3 regions of the Rhizobium sp. BR 317 genome follow, and region 3 is predicted to be linked to each of the others. Evidence: riboswitches for the same ligand, from Rfam matches in the RefSeq annotation. Region 3 holds a riboswitch; each other region holds the start of a gene.
What was found. A riboswitch is a leader RNA that binds a small molecule or an ion and turns the genes downstream of it on or off. The one in region 3 is predicted to bind thiamine pyrophosphate.
Positions count from the first base shown of each region.

Region 1: it holds a riboswitch for thiamine pyrophosphate, as region 3 does, so the genes downstream of both, thiB (thiamine ABC transporter substrate binding subunit) here and thiD (bifunctional hydroxymethylpyrimidine kinase/phosphomethylpyrimidine kinase) in region 3, are expected to answer to the same signal.
Region 2: it holds a riboswitch for thiamine pyrophosphate, as region 3 does, so the genes downstream of both, thiC (phosphomethylpyrimidine synthase ThiC) here and thiD (bifunctional hydroxymethylpyrimidine kinase/phosphomethylpyrimidine kinase) in region 3, are expected to answer to the same signal.

Region 1 is NZ_JARWLB010000003.1:232,208-237,497, reverse strand. Features, by position in the region: gene QD357_RS06190 (MarR family winged helix-turn-helix transcriptional regulator) at 1-369, opposite strand, end outside; gene QD357_RS06185 (MDR family MFS transporter) at 583-2,118, shown strand; TPP riboswitch at 2,199-2,315, shown strand; gene thiB (thiamine ABC transporter substrate binding subunit) at 2,365-3,393, shown strand; gene thiP (thiamine/thiamine pyrophosphate ABC transporter permease ThiP) at 3,401-5,047, shown strand; gene QD357_RS06170 (ATP-binding cassette domain-containing protein) at 5,037-5,290, shown strand, end outside.
Region 2 is NZ_JARWLB010000028.1:33,262-38,551, forward strand. Features, by position in the region: gene thiO (glycine oxidase ThiO) at 1-979, opposite strand, end outside; gene thiS (sulfur carrier protein ThiS) at 1-8, opposite strand, end outside; gene thiC (phosphomethylpyrimidine synthase ThiC) at 981-2,807, opposite strand; TPP riboswitch at 2,900-3,032, opposite strand; gene QD357_RS28770 (UDP-glucuronic acid decarboxylase family protein) at 3,367-4,341, shown strand; gene galE (UDP-glucose 4-epimerase GalE) at 4,338-5,290, shown strand, end outside.
Region 3 is NZ_JARWLB010000021.1:41,287-46,576, reverse strand. Features, by position in the region: gene QD357_RS25985 (GlxA family transcriptional regulator) at 1-52, shown strand, start outside; gene QD357_RS25980 (LysR substrate-binding domain-containing protein) at 27-902, opposite strand; gene QD357_RS25975 (DMT family transporter) at 1,019-1,927, shown strand; gene thiD (bifunctional hydroxymethylpyrimidine kinase/phosphomethylpyrimidine kinase) at 2,172-2,975, opposite strand; TPP riboswitch at 3,160-3,256, opposite strand; gene QD357_RS25965 (DHA2 family efflux MFS transporter permease subunit) at 3,304-4,779, opposite strand; gene QD357_RS25960 (DUF1127 domain-containing protein) at 5,214-5,290, shown strand, end outside.

The sequences.
Region 1 (5,290 bases), on a different contig from region 3:
CCTTTGCCCAAGCGCGGTCAGTACGACGACAATGCGCCGCGCATCGGCCTGCGAGGCCTTGCGGCGCAGCACCCCGCGGGTGACCATCTCGGCGACGATGCGGCTTGCCCGCGATGGATCGATGCGCAGGATGTCGGCGATCGTTCCGACCGTGACTTCGCCGGCCTCTTCCGCGCGCCTCACGGCATCGATGACGTCGAGATGCGAAAGCTCCAGACCCGGCGCGACGTTCTGGATGGCAAGCCGGCCGATCATGCGGCGGCCGGTCATCAGGCGCATGCGCGTCATTACCTGCCCGATGCGCAGCAGGTTTTCGTCTTCGGGCAGCGGCGAGGCTTCAACTTCTCGTGTGTTCGTTGCTGTTGTCATCATTCCAACATATCAGAGACGGACAGGAATTAAAATATGCAGACAGCATTCACTTGCCATTGACAATTATATGCTGATAGCACATATGTTGCTCCGGAACGTCCGCTTTCGAAGACCTGCCCGAAAACGCCACGTTCCGCATTCAGGAACCGGGGCGTTCCCATGCGTTCGATCGAATGCATAGCGTTTCGGCAAGCTCGGATTTCTCGTCCCATGGATATGCAAGTCACGCACGCGCCACTCGTGGCGGATCATCGCCGCCGGCTGATTCTCTTCCTTTTCCTGATGACCGCCATGTTCATGGCAACCCTCGACAACCAGATCGTCTCGACGGCGCTGCCGACCATTGTCGGCGAATTCGGGCATTTGGAACGCTTCGGCTGGATCGGCTCGGCCTATCTGCTCGCCCTTTCCGCCTCGATGCCCGTCTACGGCAAGCTCGGCGACCTCTTCGGCCGCAAATATGTGATGATGACCGCAATCGCGATCTTCACCGTCGGCTCGGCCGTTTGCGGCCTTGCGGTATCGATGAACACGCTGATCGCCGCCCGCGTGCTGCAGGGCCTTGGCGGCGGCGGCATTCTGGTGTCGATCTTCGCCGTCAACGCCGATCTCTTCGAGCCGCGCGAACGCGCCCGTTATCAAAGCTATTCCAGCCTGGTGCTGATGGCCTCCGGCGCCATCGGCCCGGTTCTCGGCGGCACGATGAGCGACCTCTTCGGCTGGCGCTCGATCTTCCTCGTCAACGTGCCGATCGGCTTTATCGTTCTGACCGGCCTCGCCCTCATGCTGCCGTATCGCAAACCGGCCCGCAAACCGAAGATTGATTACGCCGGCGCACTCCTCCTTGCGCTAACCACCACCAGCATCGTGCTTGCCGCCGACGGCACCGAGCTTTTCGGATCGCTGCTTTCGCCGCAATGCCTTGGGATCATCGCCTTCGGCGCGTTTTGCGCATTGGCCTGGGTCTTCGTCGAACGCCGCGCGCCGGAGCCGATCGTACCCATGACGCTGTTCCGCAACCCGACCTTCGGCCTGCTGCTGATCATCTCGGTCACCAGCGGTGCAGTCGCGATCGGCATGGTCAACTACTTCGCGCTCTTCCTGCAGACGACAACCGGCTTGTCACCCTCCATGGCCGGTCTTCTGTTCATCCTGTTGACCGGAGGCATCGTATGCGGTTCGCTTTCGGCCGGCCGGCTGATCTCGGCCAGGGGCCGCTACAAGCCCTTCGCCATCGCCAGCGCCGCCTGCAGCACCATCGCCTTCGCCACGCTGGCGCAGGTCCATGCCGGCACGCCGATCGTCTTCATCGGCGCCCTGATGCTGCTGCACGGCATCGGCATCGGCCTGGCACAGCAGGTCCCGGTCATCGGCGTGCAGAATGCCGCCGCAAGGGGTGACGTCGGTGCCGCCACCGGCGCCGTGACGCTCTCGCGCATGGGTGGCGCCTCGATCGCCATTTCCATCTACGGCGCCATCATCGCCGCCAAGCTCAGCAATATCGGCCTCTCCATTCCGGGCGTCGCCAACATCGAGGAACTGACGCCGAAGATGATGGCGGCCCTGCCGGAGGCCACGCGCGAAAGCGTTGCCAATGCCTATGCAAGCGCCTTCAGTCCGCTGTTCATGACGGCCGCCGCCATATGCTTCCTCGGCCTGCTGACGGCGATCATATTGAAGAACGTGCAATTGCCCAGTGCCGCCAAGAAGCTCGACAGCCAGGCAGCCGCCCACGCTGCCGAGTAAAAACGCGGTCCTGCAATCGACAAGGGAATCATCCTCTTTTTATCCCCTTGTCATCCCTTCGTCACAGGACTAAACCTGCCAACGCTCTAACGGGGTGCCTTATGTCTTCGAAGACATCTGGCTGAGAGGCTTTCACCGGCCAACCCGCGGAACCTGATCCGGCTAACACCGGCGGAGGGATTAGACGCGTGACAAAATCATAGCGCCCTTTTCCCGTTCAAGACAAACCAACGAGGAGGCGCTGTCATGCCCAACCGATCGCTGCTATCACTGTTTACCGGCTTGGCTCTCGCCGCCGGCGCAACGCTTTTTGCCGCCCAAGGCGCCGAAGCCGCAGACAAGACGCTCACCATCTACACCTATGAAAGCTTCACCGCCGACTGGGGTCCGGGCGCCAAGGTCAAGGCCGCCTTCGAGAAGACCTGCGGTTGCACAGTCAATTACGTCAGCGTCACCGACGGCGTGGCACTGCTTTCCCGGCTGAAGCTGGAAGGCACCGGCACCAAAGCCGACGTCGTTCTCGGCCTCGACACCAACCTCGTCGACGAAGCCAAGGACACCGGCCTGTTCGATGCCAGCGGCATAGACACATCGGGCCTCAAGGTTCCCGGCGATTTCAAGGACGACGTCTTCGTGCCCTATGATTACGGCCATTTCGCCGTCGTCTACGATACGCAGGCGATCAAGAACCCGCCGAAGAGCCTGAAGGATCTGGTCGAAGGCGATCCGTCGCAGAAGATCGTCATCGAAGATCCCCGCACCTCGACGCCGGGCCTCGGCCTGTTACTCTGGGTGAAGTCGGTCTATGGCGACAAGGCAGCCGATGCCTGGACGAAGCTCAAGGGCCGCATCCTGACCGTGACGCCCGGCTGGTCGGAAGCCTACGACCTGTTCACCAAGGGCGAAGCGCCGATGGTGCTCTCCTATACGACATCGCCGGCCTATCACATGATCACGGACAAGACCGACCGCTATCAGGCGGCCGCCTTCTCCGAGGGTCATTACATCCAGATCGAAGTCGCCGGCCTAATCAAGTCGTCGCCGAACAAGGAGCTTGCCCGCGACTTCCTGAAGTTCATGATCTCGCCTGGCTTCCAGGACACCATTCCGACCAATAACTGGATGATGCCGGCCGCGGCCACATCCGAGCCGCTGCCGGATGCATTCAGCAAGCTGGTCGTCCCATCGAAGACCTTCCTGATGAGCCCTGACGTGGTCGAGAAGAACCGCAAGGCCTGGGTCGACGAATGGCTGGCCGCCACCAGCACCAATTAACGGTGAGATGTTGCTGACGGCACCCGAGAAAAGACATGCCATTGCCGGCGGGGCGTTCAGTCTTGCCGGCATCGTGTTTTTCATCAGCCTTGCCATCGCCACCCTGCTTACCGCCGGCATCGAAACCGCCGGCGGCGGCAATCCGCTCGCCGATCCCTACCTTCTGCGCGTGCTGCGCTTCACCCTGCTGCAGGCGACGCTATCCACCCTTCTTTCCGTTGTTCTCGCAATTCCCGTGGCTCGCGCGTTGGCGCGGCAACCGCGTTTTCTCGGCCGACTCTGGCTGATCCGCCTGATGGCTGTCCCCATGGGCCTACCGGTGCTGATCGGTGCGCTCGGGCTGCTCGGCATATGGGGCCGCCAGGGCCTTCTAAACCAGGCGCTGACGGGGCTCGGCCTGGCGCAGCCGGTGAGCATCTACGGGCTGATGGGCATCCTGCTCGCGCACGTCTTCTTTAATCTGCCGCTGGCCGCCCGCCTGATGCTTGCCGGGCTGGAGCGCGTGCCGGCGGAATATTGGCTGATGGCCGGCGGGCTCGGCATGCGTCCGGCCTCCGTCTTTCGTTTCATCGAATGGCCAATACTGCGCGGCCTCATTCCCGGTATCGCCGGTCTGATCTTCATGCTCTGTGCCACCAGTTTCACGCTGGTGCTGATCCTTGGTGGCGGCCCAGCCGCGACCACGCTCGAAGTGGCGATCTATCAGGCGCTTCGCTTCGATTTCGACCCCGGTCGCGCCGTAGCTCTGTCCCTGCTGCAGATCGTGGTGACCGCCGCCATTCTCGGCGCAATGGCCCTGCTTCCGGCACCCGACGATCACGGGCTGACGTCCGGCCGCGCCGTACGGCGCATCGACGGAACATTGCCCATCGCCAAACTGGTCGATAGCCTGCTGCTCCTGCTCACCACCCTGTTCATCGGCCTGCCGCTCGGTTCAGTAGTCGTCACCGGCCTGAAGGCAGATCTTCTCAGGCTTGTCGGCCAGACGATCTTCCTGCAGGCGACCTTGACCAGCCTCGCAATCGCTTTTGCTGCCGGCATTCTGGCGGTCCTCGCCTCCTTCACCATTATCCGCGCCCGCGCAGCCATATCGGCCGAACGCCGGAAAGCGCCGAGCCTGCGCGGCTTGGCCGTTGCCTTGAGCGGCACATCCTCCCTCGTCTTGCTGGTGCCGCCGATCGTCCTGGCGACCGGATGGTTCCTGGCGCTCAGGCTGGTTGACGATCCCGCCCGCTTCGCGGCGCTGCTGATCGTCGTCATCAACGCCCTTATGGCGCTTCCCTTTGTCATCCGCGTCATCGAACCGGCCCATGCCGTCCATCGCCGCCGCACCGAACGGCTCGCCGCAAGCCTCGGCCTTCATGGCCTCGCGCGGTTACGGCTGGTCGACTGGCCGGGCCTGCGCAAACCGCTTTTCACGGCGCTCTCCTTCGCCATGGCACTGTCGCTCGGCGATCTCGGCGCCATCGCTCTTTTCGGCTCCGATAGCCTGATGACCCTGCCCTGGCTGGTCTACAGCAAGCTCGGCAGCTATCGCACCAACGATGCAGACGGACTTGCTTTCATTCTGGGGCTGATATGTCTTCTCCTGACCATCGCCGGCACGGCCGGTCAAGGCAAGCATGAGGACGAAGGCAGGCGGAATGACCGATAATCAAGGCATGGCGGCACGAGGCCTCGCGATGACCGGCGTCGAATTGCGGCTCGGCACGCATGATTTCCGCTTTGATTGCGAACTGCCACAGGCGCGGATTATCGCCATCACCGGCCCGTCCGGATCGGGCAAATCCACCTTCCTCAATCTGCTCGCCGGCTTCGAGACGCCGGACCGTGGCCGCATCATGCTTGCCGGACAGGAGGTGACCAAGCTGCATCCTTCAGCACGGCCGGTCTCCCT
Region 2 (5,290 bases), on a different contig from region 3:
AGGCGCATCGGGGGCTCCTTTGCCTCGTCTGTTCGGAAAAGACCAGATCCGCGGCTTCGACCGCCATGGTGGGTGCCAGCAAAAAACCGTGGCGATAAAGGCCGTTGAGGATGATGACATTGCCCTCCCGCGACACCCGCGGAAGGTTGTCTGGAAAGGCAGGACGGATGCCGGAGCCGGTCTCGACGATGGCGGCATCGGCAAAAGCGGGATGCAGCGCATAGGCAGTGTTCAGCAGTTCCATCAACGAGCGGGCGGTGATCGGCCCTTGGAAATCCGTCTCGATCATCGTTGCGCCGACCATGAACAGGCCTTTGCCGCGTGGCACGATATAGACGGGAAAGCGTGGATGCAGCAGTCGGACAGGACGCGCAAGCGTGACCTCCTCCGTCTGCAGATAGAGCATTTCGCCCCGGACACCCCGCAATTCCCCGTTCTGACCGATGCGGGCGGCGCCCGTGCAATCGACGACTTCGGCGAATTCGCCGTCATCCTCAATTTCATCGGCAAAGGTCACGCCCTTTGCTGAGAGATCGTTCTTCAATGACTGCAACACCTCGCGGGGATTGAGGTGCGCTTCCTGCGGGAAGAACAAGCCATGCCGGAATCGACCCGAAAGAGAGGGTTCGAGGGTGGCGATTTCGTGTTCCTCTACCCAGCGATAGCCGGTCGTGCGGCTGGCAAATCGCTTCAGCTCGTTTTGATCGCGGTTCAGCGCGACGACGAGCGTTCCATTGTGGACGACCTTGCCGGGAACAATTGCTTCCCATCGGTCGACGGAATCGCGGCCATGCTCGAGAACGGCTTCATCGGCACTTTCCCGTTCGCACCAGGGCGCCAGCATGCCGCCGGCGAGCCAGGAGGCGGCTTGGCGGAAATTCCGGCTGGGATCTATGATCCTGACCTCTGCACCGCGCCGAAGCAGTTCATGAGCGACCGTGAGGCCGGCGACGCCGGCCCCTTTGACGAGGACACGCATGTCATTCGGCCGGATGTGCGGCGCCGTCAATCGGCATGTAGAGGTCGCCGCCCTCCCGATATTTTGCCGCCATCGCTTCCAGCCCCTCCTTCTGCGCCTCGGCGCGGATGTCGTGCGAAATCCGCATGGAGCAGAATTTCGGGCCGCACATCGAGCAGAAATGCGCAACCTTGTGGGCCTCCTTCGGCAAGGTTTCGTCATGGAAGCTGCGGGCGGTGTCGGGATCGAGCGACAGGTTGAACTGATCTTCCCAGCGGAATTCGAAGCGGGCACGCGACAGAGCATCGTCACGCACTTGGGCGGCCGGATGACCCTTGGCAAGATCGGCCGCGTGCGCGGCGATCTTGTAGGTGATGACGCCCGTCTTGACGTCGTTGCGGTCTGGCAGGCCGAGATGCTCCTTCGGGGTGACGTAGCAGAGCATGGCCGTGCCGAACCAGCCGATCATCGCCGCGCCGATCCCTGAGGTGATGTGATCGTAGCCCGGCGCGATATCGGTCGTCAGCGGCCCGAGCGTATAGAAGGGCGCCTCGCCACAGACGGCGAGCTGCTTGTCCATGTTCTCCTTGATCTTATGCATCGGAACATGGCCGGGGCCTTCGATCATCACCTGGCAATCTTTCGCCCAGGCGATCTTCGTCAGTTCGCCGAGCGTTTCCAGTTCGGCAAACTGCGCGGCGTCGTTGGCATCAGCGATCGAGCCGGGGCGCAGGCCGTCGCCGAGCGAGAAGGAAACGTCATAGGCGCGGCAGATGTCGCAGATTTCCTCGAAATGCTCGTAGAGGAAGCTCTCGCGGTGATGATGCAGACACCACTTGGCCATGATCGAGCCGCCACGCGAGACGATACCGGTGACGCGATTGACGGTCAGCGGGATGTAATGCAGCCGCACGCCAGCATGGATGGTGAAGTAATCGACGCCCTGTTCGGCCTGCTCGATCAACGTGTCGCGATAGACTTCCCAGGTCAGCTCCTCAGCAATGCCGCCGACCTTTTCCAGCGCCTGATAGAGCGGCACCGTGCCAATCGGCAGCGGCGAATTGCGGATGATCCATTCGCGGATGTTGTGGATATTGCGGCCGGTCGAGAGATCCATGACCGTATCGGCGCCCCAGCGGGCCGCCCAGACCATTTTCTCAACCTCTTCCGCCATCGAAGAGGTGACGGCGGAATTGCCGATATTGGCGTTGATCTTCACCAGGAAGTTCCGGCCGATGATCATCGGCTCGCTTTCCGGATGATTGATATTGGCCGGGATGATCGCCCGACCCGCCGCGACCTCCTGGCGAACGAATTCCGGGGTCACATGATCGGGAATATGGGCACCGAAGCTCTCGCCATCGCGAATCAGGGCTTCGGCCTTGGCCTTGCGGCCGAGATTTTCGCGGATAGCGATGAATTCCATTTCCGGCGTGATGATGCCGGCGCGCGCATAGGCAAGCTGGGTAACGGCCTTGCCGTCCTTGCCTCGCAGCGGCTGGCGCTTAGCCGGAAATTCCGGCGTCAGCCGCTCGCCGCTGACAAAGCCATTGTCTTCGGGACGCACATGGCGACCTTCATAGGCCTCGACGTCGCCGCGCGCGAGTACCCAATCGCGGCGGAGCTGTGACAAGCCCTGCTCGATGCGGATATCAGCCCCTTCGACAGTGTAGGGGCCTGAGGAATCATAGACGACGACCGGCGGCTCGCCCGATGTCGGATGAACGCTGATCTCGCGCATCGGCACACGGATATCGGTGTGAAGGTCTCCGGGGATGTAGATCTTCCGCGACGCCGGCAGCGCGCCGGTGGTGACAGTCGGGGTGAGGTTTTTTGCGGCAATGTTCATGGTTTGAGGCTCCAAGTTGCAGTTGGAGACCCAGTCAATCAGCCGGAATGATGGAAAGACGCCGGCATAGAATCCACGCGGGAATCCGAAGCCTTCGAGCGCTTGCACCGTCCCTACGCCAGTATGAACTGGATCAGGTTCAACGGGTCACTGCGCCCACAATCGGCAAAGCCGTATTGTTCAGCAGTATCTCAGCCCCTTGCCGGGACCCCCCTGGTGAATGTCGCAAAGACTATGTCCGGGGCTCGGCTTGTGTCAACCCTGGAACCACAGCCTCGGCAGACCAAGCCGAATAGGTCCGCTCGCCATCAGACTAAAGTCCTACTCATGGCAAGACTTACGTCCGAAGACGCAATCTTTGGTCCGAACGCCATGGATTTGTACCGACTGCTGCTCCAGTTCCCTCCGGCGAAGAAAGCGGCGGGGTATCCGACCGCTTTTGCGAAGTATGCGGAGAAGGTCGATGAAGATGAACGCCCAAGACAGCATCCTCGCCCCGACGCCTGTCGCGGTTTCAGACGGTAGCCGCGTCACCATGTTGGCTGCGAGATAATCGGCCATGCAGCAAGCAAAGCGAATCCTAGTTACAGGCGGTGCAGGTTTCCTCGGATCATTCCTGTGCGAACGACTTCTTCAGGAAAAACAGGAGGTTATCTGCGTAGATAATTTCTTTACGGGACGTAAGAGCAACGTCTCGCACCTCCTGGACAACAAGTCGTTCGAAATCGTCCGCCATGATATCACCTTTCCCCTCTACGTAGAGGTCGATGAGATTTACAATCTCGCTTGTCCGGCAAGTCCGGTTCACTACCAATACGATCCGGTACAGACGACCAAGACCAGCGTCCACGGTGCGATCAACATGCTGGGCCTCGCCAAACGGGTCGGTGCAAAGATCCTCCAGGCCTCCACGTCCGAAGTCTATGGCGATCCCGAGATCCATCCCCAACAGGAGGATTATTGGGGCCGGGTGAACCCGATTGGCCCGCGCTCCTGTTACGACGAGGGCAAGCGCTGCGCCGAGACCCTGTTCTTCGATTACTGGCGCCAGCACCGGCTCCAGATCAAAGTGGCGCGCATCTTCAACACATACGGTCCAAGAATGAGCCCCGATGACGGCCGTGTCGTTTCCAACTTCATCGTGCAGGCGCTGCAGAACGAGCCGATAACGGTTTACGGCAACGGCCAGCAGACGCGGTCGTTCTGCTACGTCGACGACCTCATAGACGGCCTGGTTCGCCTGATGGGAACAAAGGAAGAGGTCACCGGCCCGATCAACCTTGGCAATCCGGCGGAGTTTACGATGCTGGAGCTTGCCGAACTCGTCATAAAACTGACCGGCAGCCGATCGAAGATTAAATTCCTGCCCTTGCKTGCCGACGATCCCCGTCAACGGCAACCGGACATCGGCGTTGCCATGCGTGAACTCGGCTGGAAGCCGAAGCTCCAGTTGCGAGACGGGCTTGCCAAAACGATCGCCTATTTTGACGAGCTGCTTTCGTCGGACGATTCGCACGCGGTCGCTGCTGAATGACGACCGTCCTCGTCACAGGCGGAGCCGGGTATATCGGATCGCATTGCTGCAAGGCGTTCGCGGAGGCCGGTTGGTCGATCGTCACCTACGACAATCTCTCCCGCGGCTGGCGTGACGCTGTAAAATGGGGGCCTCTGGTCGAGGGTGACATTGCCGACGCCGAGACTCTCGCGGCAGCGCTGCGCCAGTATCGCCCTGACGTCGTGGCCCATTTCGCCGCCTACGCCTATGTCGGCGAATCCGTTGAATTTCCGGAACTCTACTACCGGAACAACACATTCGGGACGTTGGTGCTCATCGAGGAAATGCTGAAAGCCGGGGTCAACCGGCTGATCTTTTCAAGTACTTGCGCTTCCTACGGCATTCCGGTGCGAACCCCGATCGACGAGACCCATCCGCAGTGGCCGATCAATCCCTATGGGTGGTCGAAATTCATGATCGAACGGATGGTGGAAGATTTCTCCCGTGCTCGCGGCCTCAATGCAGTGATGCTGCGATATTTCAATGCCGCCGGATGCGACCCTGATGGCGAAATCGGCGAACGGCACGAACCCGAGACGCATGTCGTTCCACTTGCCATAGAGGCGGCGATCAAGCCGGGCCGGGTCTTTACCATCAACGGCACCGATTTCGATACGCGAGACGGCACCGCCGTCCGCGACTACATCCACGTCACCGATCTGGCGCGTGCGCATGTCCTTGGCGGTGAGAAGCTATTGCGGGATCGAGGGGTGCATGTCTACAACCTCGGCACGGGCAACGGAACGACCGTGAAGGAACTCGCCGACGCCGTCGGCCGCGTCTCCGGAAATACACTTCCCATAGCCTACGGACCCCGCAGACCCGGCGATCCGCCAGCTCTCGTCGCCTCTGCCGCCAAGGCCGAGCGGGAGCTTGGATGGGCGCCCAGGCATTCCGACATCGATGGGATCATCGACACGGCACTCGC
Region 3 (5,290 bases):
CACGCGGCGGCGCTTGCGCGGGCGCTCTACGGCTGCAGCGGAGCCGACATAGGCTGAAAGGCTTCGCGCACCATCTCCGCGAGCTCCTGGATCGCCTCGCTGGAATGATAGGGATTGCGGCGAAGCACGACGCGCGAGGAATCGACCGGCGGAAAGCCGTCGTCGCTCGTCAGCTCCCGGCAACTGTGCGGAATGTTGCTGCGGGACAATGTGGTGACGGCGAGGCCGGCGGAGACGGCGTTTTTCAGGCCGGAGCTGGTATCGGCAATGAAGGCAATGCGATAGGGCCGCGCCTGCTGCTCCAGGGATCGCAGGGCAAAGTCGCGCGCCCAGGTCGAGTTGCGGTATGTCGCGATGGGCAGCGGTGTCGCGTCATGCAGGCGATGCACCAACGATGTCACCCAGACGGTCGGATCGATGCAAAGCACCTCTCCCGTGGTCTGCTTGCTCCAGTCGAAGACCACGGCAAGATCGAGTTCGTCCTTCTCCAGGGCGGCAAGATTGCGAGCGGTGTAATCGCAAGAAACGGTCACTTCGACGGCAGGGTGCCGGACAGCGAAGGCGGCCAGCGCCGCCGGCAGGACGGTCTGGCTGTATTCTTCCGGAATTCCGATCCGGACAGGTCCGTTCAACGGCTTGGTGCGGATGGTCGCAGCAGCCTCATTCAACAGATCGACGATCCGTCGAGCATAGGGAAGCAACTGATTTCCGGAGCGGGTCAGCACGACCCCACGGGCGCTTCTTTCGAACAGCGCCCCGCCGACAATTTCCTCCAGGCGCTTGATCTGGGCGCTGACGGCCGATTGGGTGCGGCCGATGCGTTGCGCGGCAACGGAAAAATTCAACGTCTCGCTAATGACGAGGAACGTCCGGAGCAGATCGCTTTCGATGGGTTCGCGCATGGGCAAGCCACAAAAATTTCCGATGGCACATATCTCTACTATTCGTTTGTCTGATGTCAAATATCGGCGCACACAAGTGTAATCCGTCCAGGTGCTTCGTTCCCGAGATACCGCACATGACCATTCAGACCCCGGCTCGATCCTTCGCCGCCAATGAATACGAAAAGGGCGTCGCTCTCGTCGTTGCGGCAACGCTCGCCTGGAGCGCCAGCGGCGTCTATACGCGGCTGCTGACGACGGATATCTGGACGGCGATCGCCTGGCGCTCCCTGTTCGGCGGATTGTTCCTGCTGATCCCGAGCTTCTTTCTCGAAGGCGGCTTTTCGCGTCGCCAGTGGAGCTCGATCTTTCACCCGTCTGGGCTTGCGATGATCGCCTGCCAGACCTTCAGCCAGGCCTGCTTCATCGGCGCGCTCTATAGGACCACGGTTGCGAACGTGACTATGATCTATGCCACAGCGCCCTTTATCGCCGCCTTGCTCGGCTGGGCGATCCTGAAGGAGCGTGTGCCGAGGCGAACCCTTGTTGCCGGCGGGATCTGTTTGGTCGGCGTGGCGATCATCGTCGCTGCCTCGATCGGCGGCGGCACGGGCCTCGGCGATCTCTTGGCGCTCGGCATGACGGCTTCGTTCGCCCTGATCATCATCATTCCGCGCATCGATCGCAGCGCACCGAGCCTGCCGCCAACCATCGTCAGCGCCTTCCTGACGCTCGTTATCTTCGCGCCGTTCAGCTCAGTTGGGTCGCTCGATCTGCACAATTGGCTGGTGCTTGCCGCCTTCGGGGCAACCAATTTCTCCTTTGCCCTCGTCCTGTTTCTTGCCGGCGCGAAGCGCATGCCGCCCGCGGAAGCGGCTCTTATCGGCACCATGGAAATCGTGCTGACTCCTTTCTGGGTTTGGCTGTTCTTTTCCGAAAGGCCGCCGCTTGCGACGTTTTTCGGCGGCGCCATCATCCTTGCGACGGTCCTCTGGCACACGTTCATCGACCTCAGGCATAGCCGGCGCAGGCACGAGCCGAGCTAGAGCAAGCTACCCATAAAGCCCATATTGTAACGAAGATATTCGCCTATAGGCTGCATGTTATTCAGCTATCGTTCATTTAGTGGAAGGCAAATAAACAATCGCCGCAACGCCTTGCGGTTGATTGAGGCTCGGTCACCGATACAGCTGCACGAGGCAGGTGGCCGGGCCTCTCAGGTCTCCCGGGGAAGGCGTTGCCAGCGAAGCAGATAGGCCGACTATGGATCTGTCCGCTCCCGTTCCGCACTTATGCTGACCAAAGCGCGTAGAAGTGCTGGACCGGTCCGTGACCGGTTCCGACCGACAGCGTTTCGGCCGCCGCAACCGCGCCTGCGAGATACTCTTTGGCTGCGGCGACGGCTTTCGGTAGCGTCGAGCCCTTGGCAATCTCCGCCGCCAACGCGCTGGAAAGTGTGCAGCCGGTTCCATGCGTATTTCTGGTCGGTACACGGCCGGCCTCGAACCAGGTCAGGCCCTCCGGGCTTGCGAGCACGTCCGGGCTTTCATCGCCGGCGAGATGCCCGCCTTTGACCAGAACGGCCCGCGCGCCGAGCCTTACAAGGGCTTCCGCCTGCCGGGCCATTGTCTCGCGATTTTCGGCCTCCGGTTCATGCAGAAGTGCGGCAGCTTCCGGCAGATTGGGCGTCAGCAGCGTGGCCAATGGAAGAAGTCGCTCGGTCAGGATATCGACGGCATCCGCGGCAAGCAATGCAGTTCCGCCTTTGGCGATCATGACTGGGTCGAGCACGATCGGAACGCCTTCATGGGGAGTGAGCGCATCGGCAACCGCTTCGGCGATTGCGGCATTGGCAATCATGCCGATCTTGACGGCATCGAGGCGCACATCGGCAAATATGGCTCTGATCTGTTCGGCCACGAACTCCGCAGGAACAGGGTGGACGCCGGAAACGCCCTGCGTGTTCTGGGCCGTCAACGCGGTCAGCGCTGCCATGCCGTAGACGCCACGGGCAGAAAATGCCTTCAGGTCGGCCTGAATGCCGGCGCCGCCGGAAGGGTCGGAGCCGGCGATGGAGAGGACATTTCGGATCATGGGCGTGCCTTTCTGCTCCAGCCGATGGACAGTGCACCGGAGATCGCGGCGAAGTTGGTGATGCATCGCACCAGCGGAGGGTTTGGCCGCGTGGTCGTTAGCAGCGAGCCGGCAATGGTGTTGTTTTTGCATATCGCGCCTTTCGGGCGGGGTGAGACGCGAAGGGATGACGGTAAGAGCACGCCGAGATCCCCGAGCGACTTCCTCCGCCAGCATTATCTGGTTCAGGTTCAAAGGGTACTTCTCAGCCCATCATGCGACGGGCGCCCCTGTCTCTCATCGCCATCTTTCTCGCAGAGAACGGCCACCCTGTCATCAGCTAATCGTTCTAGTGGTGGTGCCCCATATCCGGCCCGTGTTCCTGCTTCCTGATAAACAACGCCGCTACGATCGCTCCCAGTGAGATGACCATCCCGCAGAGAAAGGCGGCCTTGATCCCGCCGGTCGTTGCGGCAAGCGCACTGGCGCCGGCGGCGGAAAGACTGGTGGCTCGCAAGGTCATGATCGCGACGAACAGGGCGGTGCCGGCCGCGCCGGCGACCTGTTGGGTGGTGCCGAGCATGGCGCTGCCGTGCGAATAGAGGTTTGGCGGCAGCGATCCCAGGCTGACGGTGAACAGCGGCGTGAACATTAGTGCGAGACCGATGCTCAGCACCATATGGGCAATCAGCAGCATCCAGAACGGCGTATCCTGCTGTATGAAGACCAGCCCGCCCATTACGGTGCTGAGGATGATCGCTCCTGGAATGATCAGCGGCGCCGGACCGTATTTGTCGAAGAGACGCCCGACCGTCGGCGCGCAAAGGCCCATGATCAGCCCGCCGGGCAGCAACAGCAGCCCGGTTTGCAGGGTCGACAATCCCAGCACGTTTTGGAGATAGATCGGCAGCAAGATGAAGACGCCGAACATCGACATCATCAATATGGCCATCATGGCCGCGGCGATCGTGAATGTCTTTGTGGTCAAGGTGCGCAGATCGAGCAGCGCTCTCTCCTGTTTTTGCAATTGCAACTGCCGCACGATGAAAACCGCGATGACGACGGCGCCGGTCAAAAGCGGAATCCATGGCGATACCGCCGGCGTATGAAGCGCTGCTTCGCCCAATCCGCTAAGGCCGTAGACGAAACCGCCGAAGCCGATGGCGGAGAGGAAGATCGAAAGAATATCGATCGGCGCCGTGGTTGGAACCGTCACGTTCTTGATCCGCGAGGCGCCGAGCGCCAATGCAGACAGGGCGATCGGCAACACCAGGAGGAACAGCCAGCGCCATTCCAGCGCGGAAAGAATGAGGCCGGAAATGGTTGGCCCGATGGCCGGAGCCACCGATATGACGACCGAAATATTGCCCATGGTCCTGCCGCGCGATTCCGGCGGCACCAAGGTCATCACCGTCGTCATCAGCAGCGGCATCATGATTGCTGTGCCCGAGGCCTGCACGATGCGGCCAATGACAATGACGGCAAACCCCGGCGCCAGCGCCGATATCAGCGTGCCAGCGCTGAACAGCGACATGGCGAGAATGAAGACCGGTCGCGTGTTGAGCCGTTGCAGCAGGTATCCGGTGACCGGGATGACGACGGCCATGGTCAGCATGAAGGCCGTGGTCAACCACTGAGCGGCACTTGCGGTAATATCGAGATCGGCCATCAGATGCGGCAGCGCCACACCCATAATGGTCTCGTTGAGAATGACGACAAAAGCCGACACCAATAGCAGGGCTATGACGAGTTTGTTACGGGCACCATGGTCTTCCACGGTTGGGACATCCTGTTCCGCATCGGCAAAAGTCTCGCTGTCGGTCATAATCGTGCTGCCTTGGGTCGAATTTGGACGGAACAATTGATATTGCCCGGGACGGCAAATCGCTTGGCTTTTTCATATGACGAGCGGCTGCGTGAGATTACGACACGGGCAGCGAATTATTTTCGCGCTGGCGACTGGCAGAACGATCTGCGCAGTTGCAATTCTCCAGTTCGCTCACGCCCAAGAATGGCAATGTGTTGACGAAGGTCAACCCCAAAGACGTTTCGAAGGGATCGGCAGTTGGCTGTCTGAGATTTCACGCTGCGCCCGAAAGGTTAAGATCCCGCTGAATAACCCATGCGCTACCTGCATGGGTGCAGTGATACCTTGGCGCTGCAATATCAGAAGGTCCCGTATTATATACAAGCCATCGAAGCGAAGGGAGCGCCACGGACGGCAGCTCAGCTTCGAATGCCCAAGGAAAGGGGATCATTATGAACGTAGCACGCTCTTTCAACAACTGGCGCAAGTATCGTCAAACGGTCGCCGAACTGGGCCGTATGTCCACGCG